2 regions of the Streptomyces sp. SAI-170 genome follow, and region 1 is predicted to be linked to the other one. Evidence: riboswitches for the same ligand, from Rfam matches in the RefSeq annotation. Region 1 holds a riboswitch; the other holds the start of a gene.

The links. Region 1 has a riboswitch for ZMP and ZTP ahead of RKD23_RS04195 (bifunctional 5,10-methylenetetrahydrofolate dehydrogenase/5,10-methenyltetrahydrofolate cyclohydrolase). Riboswitches for the same ligand answer to the same signal wherever they lie in the genome.
Region 2: linked by a shared signal. The riboswitch ahead of RKD23_RS08200 (maleylpyruvate isomerase family mycothiol-dependent enzyme) and the one ahead of RKD23_RS04195 (bifunctional 5,10-methylenetetrahydrofolate dehydrogenase/5,10-methenyltetrahydrofolate cyclohydrolase) in region 1 are both predicted to bind ZMP and ZTP.

The regions. Positions count from the first base shown of each region.
Region 1 is NZ_JBMGQD010000001.1:923,708-929,410, forward strand. Features, by position in the region: gene RKD23_RS04180 (S-(hydroxymethyl)mycothiol dehydrogenase) at 1-673, opposite strand, end outside; gene RKD23_RS04185 (hypothetical protein) at 819-1,118, opposite strand; gene RKD23_RS04190 (nuclear transport factor 2 family protein) at 1,321-1,686, shown strand; ZMP/ZTP riboswitch at 1,762-1,846, shown strand; gene RKD23_RS04195 (bifunctional 5,10-methylenetetrahydrofolate dehydrogenase/5,10-methenyltetrahydrofolate cyclohydrolase) at 1,869-2,717, shown strand; gene RKD23_RS04200 (glycosyltransferase) at 2,802-4,031, shown strand; gene RKD23_RS04205 (TetR/AcrR family transcriptional regulator) at 4,130-4,771, opposite strand; gene RKD23_RS04210 (YncE family protein) at 4,934-5,703, shown strand, end outside.
Region 2 is NZ_JBMGQD010000001.1:1,782,052-1,787,754, reverse strand. Features, by position in the region: gene RKD23_RS08220 (inositol monophosphatase family protein) at 1-240, shown strand, start outside; gene RKD23_RS08215 (phytoene desaturase family protein) at 360-1,769, shown strand; gene RKD23_RS08210 (O-acetyl-ADP-ribose deacetylase) at 1,797-2,306, shown strand; gene RKD23_RS08205 (class I SAM-dependent methyltransferase) at 2,376-3,170, shown strand; gene RKD23_RS08200 (maleylpyruvate isomerase family mycothiol-dependent enzyme) at 3,209-3,943, opposite strand; ZMP/ZTP riboswitch at 3,963-4,051, opposite strand; gene RKD23_RS08195 (CBS domain-containing protein) at 4,222-4,647, shown strand; gene lpdA (dihydrolipoyl dehydrogenase) at 4,765-5,703, shown strand, end outside.

The DNA of each region.
Region 1 (5,703 bases):
CCATCGTGCGGGCCTTGTCCAGCTTGCGGTCGTCGATGTCGACCGCGATGATCGTCGCCGCCCCGGCCAGGTGCGACCCCGCGATCGCCGCGTCACCGACACCGCCGCAGCCGATGACAGCGACGGAGTCGCCGCGGCCGACGTTGCCCGTGTTGATCGCGGCGCCGATCCCGGCCATCACCCCGCAGCCCAGCAGTCCGGCGACGGCCGGGGACACCTCGGGGTCGACCTTGGTGCACTGGCCCGCGGCGACCAGGGTCTTCTCGGCGAACGCGCCGATGCCGAGGGCGGGCGACAATTCCTGGCCGGTCGAGGCGAGGGTCATGCGCTGCTTCGCGTTGTGGGTGTCGAAGCAGTACCAGGGGCGGCCGCGCAGACAGGCCCGACAACGCCCGCAGACTGCCCGCCAGTTGAGGATCACGAAGTCACCCGGCGCCACGTCGGCCACGCCGTCGCCGACCGACTCGACCACTCCCGCGGCCTCGTGGCCGAGCAGGAAGGGGAAGTCGTCGCTGATGCCGCCCTGTTTGTAGTGCAGATCGGTGTGGCAGACACCGCAGGCCTGGATCCGCACCACGGCCTCACCCGGTCCGGGGTCCGGCACGACGATCGTCTCCAGGCGGACCGGCTCGTCCTTGCCGGGTGCGATCACGCCGCGTACTTCCTGCGCCATGGCTGCTGGGTCCCTTCCGTCGGCGGGCGTTGTCTCCCTGCTCCGACCCTACGCGCGATCACCGGGCGGGGAGCGGACACCGGACACAACGCGCCCGGCCGCGTCCGGGGCACGGACGCGGCCGGGCGGGCCGGGGCGGGCGGGGTCAGGTCTGGAGGCCGGGCAGCAGGCCGGTGACCGGCGCGACCAGGTCGGTGATCTGGTGCAGCTGGTCGAGGTCGCTCGGCACACGGTTGAGCTGCGCGAGCTGCTGGGAGGGCCGCGGGAGCGCGCCCCGGTGCGACTCGGGGATGTCACTGGTGGCCAGCGAGTCCAGCAGGGCGATCGGGCTCAGGCTGCTGCCTGCCTTGGCGTCCGTCTCGGCCGCGCCCGCCGAGGGGGCGGCGAGTGCGGTGACCCCGGCGGCGAGACATGCGGCGGCGAGGATACGGCGAGTTGAGATCATGCCCTCAGCAACGCGGCCGCCCCGGCTCCGGACACGGCCGCCGCGCCGCGCTCACCCGTCAGGAGGAGCGCGTCACCGCGCCGCCCTCCCCGGAACCCGCCTGCCCCCGCGCTTGCCGTGCCCCACGGGCCGGAGGACGCTCGTAGAGAAGGCTTCGGTGGCCCGCAGCCCGCCGGGTCGCCCGCCTCGGAGGAGGTTCATCATGGGCACCAGCACGAGCCCCGCCTTCAGCGCCGACACCCTGCGCCGGGGCCTGGAAGGACAGTCGTCGACGGACCTTCTGAAGCTCTACGCCGATGACGCGGAGCTGCGGATCGTCGACCGCAACACCCAGCCCAGCAGCCCGAAGGTCATGCACGGCCGCGACGAGATCGCCCGCATGCTCGAGGACGTCTACAGCCGCGACATGACCCACAAGCTGGAGGGGTGCGTCGTCCAGGGCGACCGCGCCGCCTACAGCGAGTCCTGCCAGTACGCGGACGGGGTCCGTGTCCTGTCCGAGTCGATGATCACCCTGCGCGACGGGAAGATCTCCGAACAGATCATGATCCAGGCCTGGGACGAGTAGGAGCCGCCCCCGTCACCTGGCCGGGCCCCTGGCGAGGGGCCCCGGCCGGGCCGCCGCACGTCTCGGTTAAGGTGTCCGTGGGCCCGTGACTGGCGCTGAGGTGGAGCACCACCGGGGAGCGGGCCGACATCAGTGAATGCCGTGCGCCTGGGCGACGAGACCGATCAGCTCAGGAGTGGATCATGACTCAGGCACGGCTCATGGACGGCACCTCGCTCGCCCGCGGCATCGTCGAGGGGACCGCCAAGCGCGCGGCGGACCTCACCGAGCGCACCGGCACCGCCCCCTGTCTCGCGACCGTACTGGTCGGCGAGGACCCCGCCTCCGTGACGTACGTCCGGATGAAGCAGAACCGCTGCCGCAAGGCCGGCATCGGCTCCCGGCACGTGGAGCTGCCCGCCTCGACCACCACCGAGGAGCTGGTCGGCACGCTGCGGGCGCTGTCCGCCGACCCCACCGTGCACGGCATCCTGCTCCAGCACCCGATGGGCGAACACATCGACGAGCGGGCCGCGTTCGAGGCGATCGCGCCGGAGAAGGACGTCGACGGCGTCACCTTCGCCTCGTTCGCCACGATGAGCTTCGGCCTGCCGGGCTTCGTGTCCTGCACGCCCGGCGGCATCATGCGGCTGCTCGACGCGTACGGCGTCGACCCGTCCGGCAAGCGTGCGGTGGTGGTCGGCCGCAGCGCCATCCTGGGCAAGCCGGCCGGCATGCTGCTGCTCGCCCGCGACGCGACGGTGACGTACTGCCACTCGCGCACCGCGGACCTGTCGGCGGTCGTGCGCGAGGCGGACATCGTGGTCGCCGCCGTCGGCCGGCCGCGGCTGATCAAGGGCCAGGACATCAAGCCCGGCGCGGTCGTGATCGACGCCGGCTACAACCCGGGCAACGTGGGTGACGTCGACTTCGACTCGGCCGTGGAGCGCGCCTCGCTGATCACCCCGGTGCCGGGCGGCGTCGGCCCGATGACCATCGCCACGCTGCTGGAGCAGACGGTGGACGCGGCGATCAGCCAACTCGGGGACTGACTCCCCAGGGGCGCGGGGGACGGCGCGAGCAACCACGAACGACGGGCAGCCGCCCCCATACTGATGGGTGTGCGCATCGCGATCATGACGGCGGGCTCCCGGGGCGACGTGGCCCCCTTCACCGGTCTCGGACACGGTCTGCTGGACGCAGGCCACGAGGTCACCCTGGTGACACACGCCCGCTTCGAGCAGCTGGTGGCGGGTGCGGGGCTGGACTTCCACCCGCTGCCGGTCGATCCGCAGGCCGAACTGCACTCCCCGCGCGGACGCGCCCTGCACCGCAGCGCGACCGGCGCGGGGAAGCTGCTGCGGGTGGTGTCGATGGCGCGGGCGCTGGTCGGCCGGATGACCGAGGACCTGGTGACGGCCGCCCGTGCGAGCGATCTGCTGCTGCTCGCCGGCCCGATCGCCCCGCTCGGGGTGGCCGTCGCCGAGGGCCTGCGGCTGCCGAGCCTCGGTCTTCATCTGCAACCCATCGCACCCACACGGGAGTTCGCGCCCCCGCTGCTGGGCGACCGCTCCTTCGGCGGGGCCGGAAACCGGCTCGCCGGGCACGCGGTGAACCTCGCCGTGGAGCACATCTTCGGGAGGGCCGTCCCCGCGGTACGCGCCCGGCTGGGCCTACCCGCCGCCCGGCCGGGCGCCCTGCGCCGGGACCTGGAGCGGCGGCGCTGGCCGGTGCAGCACGGCTTCAGCCCGCTGATCGTCCCCCGCCCCCGCGACTGGCGGCCCGGCCTCGACATCGCCGGGTACTGGTGGCCGTACGACGCCGACGCGCGGCTTCCCGAGGAGGTGCGGGCGTTCCTCGACGCGGGGCCGCCGCCGGTGTTCGTCGGCCTGGGCAGCGCGACCGTGCCGGACCCCGAGGGGCTGAGCGCGCTGGTCGTGGCGGCGCTGCGGCGGGCCGGGCTGCGCGGGGTGATCCAGCGCGGCTGGGGCGGACTCGCGGCGGACGCGGACGACATGCTGACCATCGGTGAGGTGGCCCACTCGGCGCTGTTCCCGCACATGGCCGCGGTGGTCCATCACGCGGGTGCCGGCACGACCGCGGCCGGGCTGCGCGCCGGGGTGCCCGCGGTGCCGCTGCCCGTCCAGTTCGACGAGACCTTCTGGGCGTCCCGCCTGGTCACGCTGGGCGTGGCGCCCTGCGCGCTGCCGCTGCGGCGGGTGACGGCCGACTCCCTCGCCGCGGCCCTGACCCGAGCCGTCGGCGACCCGGCCCACCGGAGCCGGGCACAGGCCCTCGGCGTACGCGTCGGCGCGGAGGACGGGGTGGCCCCCGTACTGGAGGCGGTGAACCGGCTGGCCCGGTGAGCCACTTGTGGCGGCGCCGCCGCGTGGGCCGTCGTGGCGGCCTGCTGTTCGCGGAGCCGCTGCCTGGGCCGTCGTAACGGCCGGCTGCTCGCGGCGCCTCAGGAAGGCCGCAGGATCGCCAGGAGTTGACGCACCAGCTCGTCGACCACCTCGTCGAGCGTGGCCTCCACCCAGCCCGCGCTCCAGTCGTGGAGCAGGCCGTTGACGCTGCCGATGAACGCCGTGGCGGCGAGCCGGTGGTCGCGCGGTGCGGCCTCCCCCCGGGCCACGGCTGCGGCGGCCTCGCCGCAGATGAAGTCGACCCAGCGGGCCCGCCGGGCCAGCCGCTGCTCCTCCAGCCGCGGGCTGACCCCGATGATCTCGACGAAGGTGATGCGGATGCGGCGCGGGTCGCCGGTGACGTTCCCGGCGTACGCCCGGAAGATCGCGGAGGCCCGTTCCGCCAGCGGCCTGCCCTCCACCTCGGCGGCCGCCGCCAGCACGGCCTCCTCGGCCCAGCCGTTGACCTGAAGGTGCAGTTCGGCGAGGACGTCCTCCAGGGTGCGGAACTCCTCGTAGAACTGACGGGTCGACAGTCCGGCGGCCTCGCTGAGCGCGGCGACGGTGGTGGCGCGGTAGCCCGGGGTGCCGCCGAACAGCTGAAGTGCCGCGTCCAGAAAACGCCGGCGCCGCTCGACCTGCCGTTCCTGCGCGGACCTGCCGCCGTAGCGGCCGGTCGGCCCCTTGAGCCTGCCCGCCACTGTGCCTCCCGTCGTCGCCGGGCTCCCGCTCGGCCCGCCGACGGCCAATTTTGTCGTGTACGCAGTCTTGTGGAGAAGGGCGACCCTTCCTTACTTTCCAGTAAGTCGAACTCTGAACGACGTTGTATTCAGACTTCCCCCCACCCCGAGGAGAGTGCAGCCATGCCTGCCTTCCGCCCCCGGCACCTGTGCACCGTCGCCGCCGCCCTCGCCCTGACCGCCACGGTCCCCGCGACCGGCGCGGCCGCCGACTCCCCCGCGGCGCTGCGCGAGGTGCTGTTCGTCGGCAACAACTGGGACGGCACCGCCGAAGTCATCGCCTCCTCGGGCGACTTCGCGAGGATCGGCCGGGTGAACGTCGTCCCGGACAAGGACCAGCGCATGGCGGAGATCAACGCCGACCCGGTCAAGTGGGTCTACTTCATGGCGATCCGCAACAGCGTCGGCGAGGGCCACGACCAGTTCGTCGACGACATGTACGCCACCCCGGACGGCCGCTCGATGGTGGTCTCCCGGCCCAGCTTCGCCGACGTGGTCTCCATCGACCTGGCCACCGGGTCGGTCGACTGGCGCTTCGCCGTGTCGGGTCACCGCGCCGACCACATGGCGGTCTCCCCCGACGGCACCAAGGTCGCGGTGTCGGCGTCCACCTCCAACACGGTCCATGTGCTGGACATCGTCACCGGCCGGCAGCTCGGCTCCTTCGGCACCGGCGACAAGCCGCACGAGAACGTCTTCACCGGCGACGGCCGCTACATCTGGAACATGTCCATCGGCGAGGTGAACACCGCCCTGGACGAGCCGTGGCTGGACTGGACGAAGGGCGACCGGCGCATCACCGTCGTCGACGCGGCGACCTTCCGGCAGGTGAAGGTCGTCGACATGCGGCAGCGCCTGGACGCGGCAGGGCTCGGCCAGTACTCGGACGCGGT
Region 2 (5,703 bases), 860 kb from region 1:
TCGGCGGGCCTGGAGTATCTGGCCGTCGCGCGAGGCGAGTTGGACGCCACCGCCTTCTCCTGGGAGGCGGCCTGGGACCACGCGGCGGGCCTGCTGCTGGTCGAGGAGGCGGGCGGCGCCCACCTCACGCTGACCGGCGAGCCCTTCCGCATCACGGGCGGCAACTCCCTGCCCTTCACCGCGGCCAGGGACGCGGCCACGGCCCGGCGCGTGCTGGGCCTGCTGTCGGGGACGGCCTGACCCCAGGGAGTACAGGCCCGTTGGGTGAGGAGGCCTTCCAGGAGCGGGTGTTGTCGGTGCCGCGGCATATCCTGACCCCAGAGGCCATCGGCTGACGAAGGAGTCCGAAGGTGCCGACCATGTTCGATGCGGTCGTGGTGGGAGCGGGGCCCAACGGGCTCACGGCCGCTGTCGAGCTGGCCCGCCGCGGTTTCTCCGTGGCCCTGTTCGAGGCGCGCGACACCGTCGGCGGGGGAGCCCGCACCGAGGAACTGACCCTGCCCGGCTTCCGCCACGACCCGTGCTCGGCCGCCCACCCGCTCGGCATCAACTCACCCGCGTTCCGCGCCCTGCCGCTTCAGGACCACGGGCTGCGCTGGCTGCACGCCGACCTGCCCATGGCCCACCCCTTCGACGACGGCACCGCCGCCGTGCTGTCCCGGTCCGTCGCCGAGACGGCCGCCTCCTTCGGCCCGCGCGACGCCGGCGCCTACCGCAGACTGGTCGAGCCCTTCCTGCCGCGCTGGGACGCCCTCGTCCGCGACTTCATGTCCCTGCCGCTGACCGCGCTCCCGCGCGACCCCGTCACCCTCGCCCGCTTCGGCCTGCTGGGCCTGCCGCCCTCCACCTGGCTGACCCGCCGCTTCCACGACGAGCGCGCCAAGGCCCTCTTCGCCGGGCTCGTCGCCCATGTCATCGCCCCGCTGAACGGCCTGGCGACCGGCGCGATCGGCCTGGTCTTCGCGCTCGCCGCGCACGCCCGCGGCTGGCCCGTCGCCGAGGGCGGCAGCCAGTCGATCTCCGACGCGCTCGCCTCCCTGTTCCGGGCCCACGGCGGCACCGTCCACACCGACTACCAGGTCAAGCGCCTGGACGACCTGCCGCCCGCGCGCGCGTACGTCTTCGACACCTCGCCCACCGCCCTCGCCCGTATCGCCGGCCTCGGCGGCCTGTACGACCGCTACCGCTACGGCGCCGCCGTCTTCAAGCTCGACTACGCCCTCGACGGGCCGGTGCCGTGGACCGCGAAGGAGGCCCGCAGCGCGGGCACCGTGCAGGTCGGCGCGACCAGTGCGGAGATCGACACCGCCCTGCGTGCCGCCTCCCGCGAGGGGCGTGCGCCGGAAGTGCCGTTCCTGATCACTGTCCAGCCCAGCGTCGTCGACCCCACCCGGGCGCCCGACGGCAAGCATGTCTTCTGGGCGTACGGACATGTCCCGAACGGCTGGACCGGCGACCTCACCGACGCCGTCGAGCGCCAACTGGAGCGCTTCGCCCCGGGGTTCCGCGACCGCGTCCTCGCCCGCGCCATCGCAGGGCCGCCCGAACTCGCCGCCCGCAACGCCAACTACGTCGGCGGCGACATCGCCACCGGCGCGTTCACCGGCCTGCAGACCCTGCTGCGTCCCCGGCTGTCCCTGTCGCCGTACCGCACCCCGCACCCGGCCGTGTTCATCTGCTCCTCGGCCACCCCGCCGGGCCCCGGCGTGCACGGCATGTCGGGGCACAACGCGGCGAAGGCGGTCTGGAGACGACTGCGGCAGGGCTGAGCCCGGGCCCATGGAAGGCTGATCAGCATGACCACCATCACCCTCGTCCAGGGAGACATCACCCGGCAGAGAGCCGACGCCATCGTCAACGCGGCCAACTCCTCCCTGCTGGGCGGCGGAGGCGTCGACGGCGCCATCCACCGCCGCGGCGGCCCCGCCATCCTGGAGGACTGCCGCCGCCTGCGCGCCGGCCACCTCGGCAAGGGCCTCCCCACCGGCCGGGCCGTCGCCACCACCGCCGGGAACCTCGACGCCCAGTGGGTCATCCACACGGTCGGCCCCCGCTACAGCCACGACGAGGACCGCTCGGCCCTGCTCGCCTCCTGCTACCGCGAGTCCTTGCGCGTCGCCGACGAACTGGGCGCCCGCACCGTCGCGTTCCCCGCCGTCTCCGCCGGCATCTACGGGTGGCCGATGGACGACGCGGCCCGGATCGCGGTGAGCACCGTACGGGCCACCGACACGGCGGTCGAGGAGGTCAGGTTCGTCCTCTTCGACGAGCCGGCCTACGAGGCGTTCGCCGCGCAGCTCCGCTGACGCGGACGTCGACGCGGCCGCCGACGCGAGCCGGTCGCGCGACGTGGCCGGCCGGAGGATCGTGGAGCCATGGGCACGCGGCAGCGGCAGGTCGGCATGTGGACGGGCGCGGGCGCCTACGAGCGGTACATGGGGCGCTGGAGCAGGCTCGTGGCGCGGGAGTTCCTGCCCTGGTGCGGGGTCGGGGACGGGCTGCGGTGGCTGGACGTGGGGTGCGGTACGGGGGTGCTGTCGGGGGTCGTGGCCGAGCGGAGCCGGCCGCGGCTGGTGCTGGGCGTGGACCGGTCGGAGGCGTTCGTCGCCGCGGCGCGGGGCGGGGTGGCCCGGTTCGTGGTCGGGGACGCGACGGCGTTGCCGGTGCGGGAGGGGGCCTTCGACGTGGCGGTGTCCGGGCTGGTGCTGAACTTCCTGCCGGAGCCGGTGGCCGCCGTGGCCGCGACGGCCCGGGCGGTCCGGCCGGGCGGGACGGTCGCGGCGTACGTCTGGGACTACGCCGAGGGCATGGGCCTGCTGCGCCGCTTCTGGGACGCCGCCGTCGGCGCGGACCCCGCCGCGGCCGCCCTGGACGAGGGCCGGCGCTTCGCCGGGTGCCGCCCGGAGGCCCTGCGGGACGTGTGGACGCGGGCCGGCCTCGCCCAGGTGGCGGTCACCGGCATCGAGGTGCCGACGGAGTTCGCCGGGTTCGCCGACCTGTGGGAGCCGTTCCTCGCCGGACAGGGCCCCGCACCGGCCTACGTCGCCTCCCTCGACCCGCCCGCACGCGACCGCGTACGCGACGCGCTGGCAGCGAGCGTCGGGGCCGACGGGCAGGGTGCGGTGGCGCTGACGGCACGCGCGTGGGCGGTGCGGGGGACACGGCCGTAGGTGCGTGGGCGGTGCGGGGGACACGGCCGTAGCTCCTGTCACCACCCCGGCATCGGGGGCAGCGGCCACTTCGGCGGCTCGGGCAGCGGGCCGCTCACGCCCAGGTCGGCCGCGCGGGTACGCCCGCTCAGCCAGCCCAGCAGGACGTGCCCCGGAGCGGCGAGGTCGGGCCCGTGCGGGGACAGCGTCCAGATGCGGCCCAGGTCGACCGCCTCGACGGACGCGAGAGGGAAGCCCCGGCCGGCCAGGGCGGCCAGCGTGTCGCCGAGAGCCCAGGTGACGTAGGACGTGGGCCAGTCGGACGTGCCGTACCCGGTGCCGAGGTCGACGTGGTGGGTCTCCAGCTCGCGCAGGCAGCGCACGAGGGTGAACCAGGCGGGGTGCGGCCAGCCCGCGAGCGCGGTGACCATGGCGTCCCAGGCCGGGCCGGGCATCGCCCGCGCCCGCCCGGTGAACCGGTCCAGACTGGCGCGCAGATCACCGGCCAGCGCGTCGGCGGGCAGCGCGGCCGCCTTGTCCTGGGCCTCGGCCAGTGCGGCGGCGTCCGCCCGGGCCGTGGTGCCGCCGGTCCGCGCCGCGTCCAGCAGCCGGACGTACGCGTCGGCGCTGCGGGCCACATGCGCGAGGACGTCGGCCCGGGTCCAGCCCGTGAGCCGGGACGGGGCACGCAGCCGCGTCTCGTCGAGGCGGGCGGCGGTCGCGCACAGCCGTTCGGCGGAGCGGACGACGTCATCGAGAAGGACGGGCACATCCGGGGAGGGCGAGCTGCTCACGCGGGCTCCTGGTGCTCGGCGGGATCGCCCAGGCGCACGGCTTCGGCCTCCGACGGCCGGGCCGCTCCCCGGTGGTGCTCCACCCCAGCGCCAGTCACGGCCCGCCCCCACTCTACGGCCGGCTTCCCGGGCCGGACCAAGGCCGCCCCGCTGCGGTCACCGCCCCGCGTGTGAGTGCGCCCGCCCGGGAAACCCGGCCCGCGTGAGAAGCGAGGCGACCCCGGGCATCCCGGACCGACCCCGCCGCGGACCGCCGTACGAAACCCGGGAGGTGCCCCATGACCCGGCAGATAAGGGACGTGATGTCGCCCGGCGCCGCCGCCGTCGAACCGATGACCACGGTGGCGCGGGCCGCGCAGGTGATGCGTGAGCAGGACATCGGCGATGTGCTGGTGGCGTACGACTGCGACCTGTTCGGGGTGCTGACCGACCGTGACATCACGGTCCGGGTCGTCGCCGAGGGCCGTGACCCGGCGGCCACCGCCGTCGGCGCGGTGTGCACCCGGCCGCCCGTCGTGACGCTCACGCCCGACGACACCACCGACCGCGCCGCGGAGCTGATGCGCCGCCACGCGGTGCGCCGGCTGCCCGTCGTCGAGCACGGCGGCTGCCCGGTCGGGGTGATCAGCCTCGGCGACCTCGCCGCCACCGACGACCCGCGCTCCGCACTCGCGGACATCAGCCGGGCTCACCCGAACCACTGAGCGGCGCCGATCACGGATGAGAGGGTGATCACCTTTGGTGGGGCTCGGTGGCGGTGAGCCCGACCGGGCGAAACAATCTGTTGCGCACCGCTCCTACGTCACCGAAGAGGACCACCCATGGACGAGCAGGACGAGCACTTCGACGTCGTGGTACTCGGCGCCGGCCCCGGCGGGTACGTCGCGGCCGTGCGGGCCGCGCAGCTCGGCAAGAAAGTCGCCGTCGTGGAGGAGAAGTACTGGGGCGGCGTCTGTCTGAACGTCGGCTGCATCCCCACCAAGGCCCTGCTGCGCAACGCCGAGCTGGCGCACATCGTCACCCGCGAGGCGAAGACCTTCGGCATCAAGGTGGACGGCACGGTCTCCTTCGACTACGGCGAGGCGTTCAACCGCAGCCGCAAGGTCGCGGACGGCCGGGTCAAGGGCGTCCACTACCTGATGAAGAAGAACAAGATCACGGAGTTCGACGGCCGGGGCACCTTCCTCGACGCGAACACCCTCCAGGTCGCCGACTACGACGGCAACACCCGCACCATCGGGTTCGAGAACTGCATCATCGCCACCGGCGCCACGCCGAAGCTGCTCCCGGGCACCAAGCGCAGCGCGCGGGTGGTGACGTACGAGGAGCAGATCCTGGCCGACGACCTGCCCGAGTCGATCGTGATCGCGGGCGCCGGCGCCATCGGCATCGAGTTCGCCTACGTCCTGCACAACTACGGCGTGAAGGTCACCGTCGTCGAGTTCCTCGACCGGATGGCTCCGCTGGAGGACGCCGAGGTCTCCGCCGAACTGGCCAAGCAGTACCGCAAGCTGGGCATCGACGTGCTCACCTCCACCCGGGTCGACGCCATCGACGAGTCCGGTCCCAAGGTGCGCGTCACCGTCACCGGCAAGGACGGCGCCCAGCAGGTGCTGGAGGCCGACAAGGTGCTCCAGGCGATCGGCTTCGCGCCCAACGTCGACGGCTACGGCCTGGACAAGACCGGCGTACGCCTCACCGAGCGCGGCGCGATCGACGTCGACGGCCGCTGCCGTACGTCCGTCCCGCACATCTACGCC